2 regions of the Noviherbaspirillum sp. FW303-A3 genome follow, and region 1 is predicted to be linked to the other one. Evidence: predicted binding sites of a transcription regulator. Region 1 holds the regulator's gene; the other holds the start of a gene.
The links. Region 1 encodes LexA, which represses DNA repair genes until DNA is damaged. Its sites were predicted from a motif close to ACTGTATNNNNATACAGT; they were not measured.
Positions count from the first base shown of each region.

Region 1 (2,199 bases):
CAATCTCCATATCAACCTGGCGCGGGATGCTTGCCTCAACCTGTTCCGAACTGTGCTGCAGTTTTGCTGACACGATCGGGATGCCTGCCGGGGTGTAGCGCAACACGTCACGCTCGGCAATGGCAGCAATCAGGCGAAGCTGGTTCACACTCCTCGGCTGCCGCAATTACGCAGCGGACGCCTCTGCACGTTGGGACTTGGCAGCGTCTTCCTTCTGAACAGCCTTCATCATCGGCGACGGGGCGGTTTCGGCCTTCTTCATCTTGACGGTGAGGTGGCGCAGGACGGCGTCGTTGAACTTGAAGCCGGTTTCGAGTTCAGCCAGGGTTTCGTTGTCGCACTCGATGTTCATGCAAACATAGTGTGCCTTGGCCAGCTTCTGGATCATGTATGCCAGTTGGCGGCGGCCCCAGTCTTCGACACGGTGGACCTTGCCGTTGCGGGCGGTAACGATGCCCTTGTAGCGTTCGATCATCGCGGGCACTTGCTCGCTCTGATCCGGATGGACGATAAATACGATTTCGTAATGACGCATGAATTCTCCTTTTGGACGGATTGAAAAATCGCCCACCCCGGCGTCAAGACGGGTGTGGGAAGAGGAAAGCCCGCAATAATAACCTGTTCAGCAAGAAAACTCAATGCTTTCAAGCCCTTAAGGCGCGCAGACCGGGAATCGGACAATTTCGGCGCAAAAGCGGCCAAATAAAGCACAAATGCGCTTGCATTCACACAAATCCTGTATAAAAATACAGTCTGTTTATACACACAGCACTGGATAACCCCAGTGAATCGCCATGATCAAGCTGACCGCCCGCCAGGAACAGATCCTGAACCTGATCAGGGAAGCCATTGAGAACACCGGATTTCCTCCCACCCGGGCTGAAATTGCTGCCGAGCTTGGATTCCGTTCAGCGAACGCTGCAGAAGAACATTTGCAGGCACTCGCCCGAAAGGGCGCGATTGAAATTTCTCCCGGCACCTCACGCGGCATCCGTCTTCGCGACATGGGTAACGACAGCACTGGCGTGGCCCGCCAAATGGCCTTGCCGCACCCCAGCCTGATGCAACTGAGTCTGCCCCTCGTTGGACGAGTGGCCGCGGGCTCGCCGATCCTCGCGCAGGAACATATTGAAACGACGTACAGCGTCGACCCTTCGCTGTTTTCCGCAAAGCCGGACTACTTGTTGAAAGTACGGGGGCTGTCGATGCGGGATGTCGGCATTCTCGACGGCGACCTGCTGGCCGTGAAGAAAACCGACTCAGCCAAGAACGGGCAGATCGTTGTTGCCCGCCTTGGCGATGACGTGACGGTCAAGCGCTACCGCAAGACTGGCAGCGTCATCGAACTCCTCCCCGAAAACCCGGATTTCGAACCGATTGTCGTGGATGGACGGGAAGACAATTTCGCTCTTGAGGGGCTCGCGGTAGGCCTCTTGCGCGCATGGGGCTGAAATAGCGGAGTAGCGCAAACGTCCGCGGCACAGTCCTGAAAAAGGGATTCCGACGCGGACGAGGCTTCACGTCCGTCCGAGTTTTTTCATGATTTGCCGAGCAATGCCCCGCAGGATGTTCACTTCCTCGGTTTCCAGCTGGGTCCGGGAAAAAAGACGCTTCAGGCGAGGCATCAATTTTTTCGGGTTTGCCGGATCAAGAAATTCGACCGCAACGAGTGCCTGTTCGAGGTGCGCATACATGCCCTCAATCTGGTCCAGGCTCGCGGCCACGCCCTGGAAACCGACCGGGGAAGCAGGTACCGCCTCACCAGCTGCAGCCATCCGTGCCTCGTAAGCGAGAAGCTGTACCGCCTGGGCCAGATTCAACGACGAGTATTCGGGGTTCGCCGGGATATTGATCAGCACGTTGCACTTTTCAATGATCTCGTTCGGCAAACCATAGCGCTCGCTCCCGAATACCAGCGCGGCATTCAGGCTGTCGTCCCCCCTCAATTGCCCTGCCAGTGATCGCGGCGTCGTGATCGGCGGAGAAAACTCCCTCAACCTGGCACTGAGCGCCGCAGCAAAGTTGCAGCCGTCCAGCGCCTCTTCGATCGTCGCGACGACTCGCGCGGATTGCAGGACATCCAGCGCACCACTGGCGAATGCGATTGCCTCCTCATGTGCTGTCGCTTCCGGAAACCGGGGGTTAACCAGCACAAGTTGCGAAAATCCCATCGTTTTCATTGCCCGCGCGGCGGCGCCA
Region 1 is NZ_JBYTAZ010000001.1:864,301-866,499, forward strand. It holds gene priB (primosomal replication protein N) at 1-148, opposite strand, end outside; gene rpsF (30S ribosomal protein S6) at 167-535, opposite strand; gene lexA (transcriptional repressor LexA) at 795-1,451, shown strand; gene AC3WOY_RS04250 (RNA methyltransferase) at 1,518-2,199, opposite strand, start outside.

Region 2 (2,199 bases), 690 kb from region 1:
TCGGCGGCGGCACCTCCGATTTCACGCTGGTCAGGCTGTCGCCCGAGGGCACAACCAAGGCCGAGCGGCATGAGGACATCCTGGCCACCGGCGGCGTGCACATCGGCGGCACGGATTTCGACAAGTACCTGAGCCTGGCCGGCGTCATGCCCATGCTCGGCCTCGGCACCCGCCTCACAAACAACAATGAAGTGCCTTCGAGCTATTACTTCAACCTCGCGACCTGGCACACGATCAACTTCGCCTATTCGCAGAAAGTGTGGCGCGAGCTGCAGGACGTCCACCGCGATGCGCAGGAACGCGACAAGCTCGCCCGCCTGCTCAAGCTGGTCGACCAGCGCGACGGGCATTGGCTGGCGCAGAAGGTCGAGGAAGGAAAGATTGCCTTGTCCGATGCGGATGCCGTGCCCCTGCTGCTCGACAGGCTCGCGCCGGACCTGGCGTTTACCTTGCAGCGCGATGCATTCAACGACGCGATTGCGCATCTCATCGCCAGCATCAGGACGTCGGTTTCCGGCCTGCTGGCCGATGCCGGCGTCGGTGTGGATGGCGTGGACACCGTGTTCTTCACCGGCGGTTCGAGCGGCGTGCCCCTGCTGCGGCAGGAAATCGCGTCCATGTTCCCTGCCGCCGCGCATGTCGAGGGCGACCTGTTCGGCAGCATCGGCGCTGGGCTTGCGATCGATGCGGCAAGGAAGTTCGCATAGCAGCAGCTTGAAAAATGCGTAACGAAAAGGTTGATCTGGATCATCCACGCGCGCCGGCGCGCTCGGTATGATTCGCCTATCTGCGGCACATGCAACTGATATGCATGGCGGCAGGCCCAGCGCCCTATCGAGCGGATCAGGTCGGCAGCCATACGGCGGACCCGGATCACGGATGGGGCGTTTTCATTTGTGCGGCGGAAAGCCGGTCATCGATCAATCTGCCTTTCTGGAAATGCTGGCCGACGTCCCACCCGGCTATCGGCGGAGCTTGACCAGGCAGAAGCCGGATAAACGGCCCTCCAGTCCCAGTATCGGCATTGCCTGTTCCAGGACGACGGAGAGGATACGAAATCCGCTCTGAACACCTGCCAAAAGTCAAAAATAATTTCCACTTTACAACCCTGGTGTGGCGGCGCACGGACTTTTTGCTCGACCTCATAATCCGGCTCCCTGTTCTGATCTATACTGTACATTCATACAGTAATGCAGCAGGTGAGTATCATGAAATTCTTCGAAGTCCATAAACTGCATGCCGCAGAAGCGAGGCTCGCCCTCGCTGTCGACGCCATCGTCGAACGCCACCGGACGGAGGGCCGTCCCCTCACCTGGCGTCTCGTGCACGAGATCGAAAAGGAAGCGCTGAAGACGCTGGAACAGGCCGGCGACCTCGACCGCAAGTATGTACGGATGCTGAGATCTTCGCGCTGGGGCTACGTGCCGCGCGTGAACCAGCCCGCCGACCTGCGCTGTCACGACGCCCTTCCGGTCACCCTCACCCTGATCCGCAAGGCTTACCACACGCTTCACTGATCCCGGTCCGGAAAGCTTGGTTACAATCAGGTTTTCTTATCAATCGGAAAACACCATGTCCTACATGCTGCTCATCGTCGAGCCCACCGGCCAGAGGCAGGAGCGAACCGAGGCAGAGGGCCGGCAAGTCTACGGCCGCATGCTCAGGTTTGCCGAAGAACTCAAGGAAAACGGCGTGCTATTAGGCGTGGAATCCCTTGCCTCCCAATCTACCGCGGCGCGGGTCAAGGTCCGCGACGGCAAGGCAGCCGTTCTCGACGGCCCCTTCGCGGAAGCCAAGGAAATGATCGGCGGCTTTTTCCTGCTCGATTGCGCCACGCGCGAGGAAGCGATCGCCATCGCCGCACGATGCCCGGCGGCCGAATGGTGCACCGTCGAAGTACGCAGCCTCGCTCCCTGTTACGTCAGCTGAATTTTTTCTGCGCAGTCTGTCGATTCCGCCACCGCCCGTTCGTCGTGTGATCAGGCGCCGGCAAAATGTGCATATCGCACCCTGGCCGCCCCCCTTTAAAAGGAGAAACGGACATGCGATTCATGATCATCGTCAAGGCAACGGCGGATTCCGAAGCGGGCATCATGCCGCCCGAAAGCCTGTTCGCCGAAATGGCGGCCTACCACGAACAACTTGCCAAGGCGGGAGTCCTGCTGGATGCGAACGGCCTGCAACCGACATCGCAGGGCT
Region 2 is NZ_JBYTAZ010000001.1:176,922-179,120, forward strand. It holds gene AC3WOY_RS00845 (Hsp70 family protein) at 1-707, shown strand, start outside; gene AC3WOY_RS00850 (DUF2471 family protein) at 1,209-1,517, shown strand; gene AC3WOY_RS00855 (YciI family protein) at 1,573-1,929, shown strand; gene AC3WOY_RS00860 (YciI family protein) at 2,043-2,199, shown strand, end outside.
Region 2: the regulator LexA is predicted to act here: its motif matches at 1,172-1,189, upstream of AC3WOY_RS00850 (DUF2471 family protein).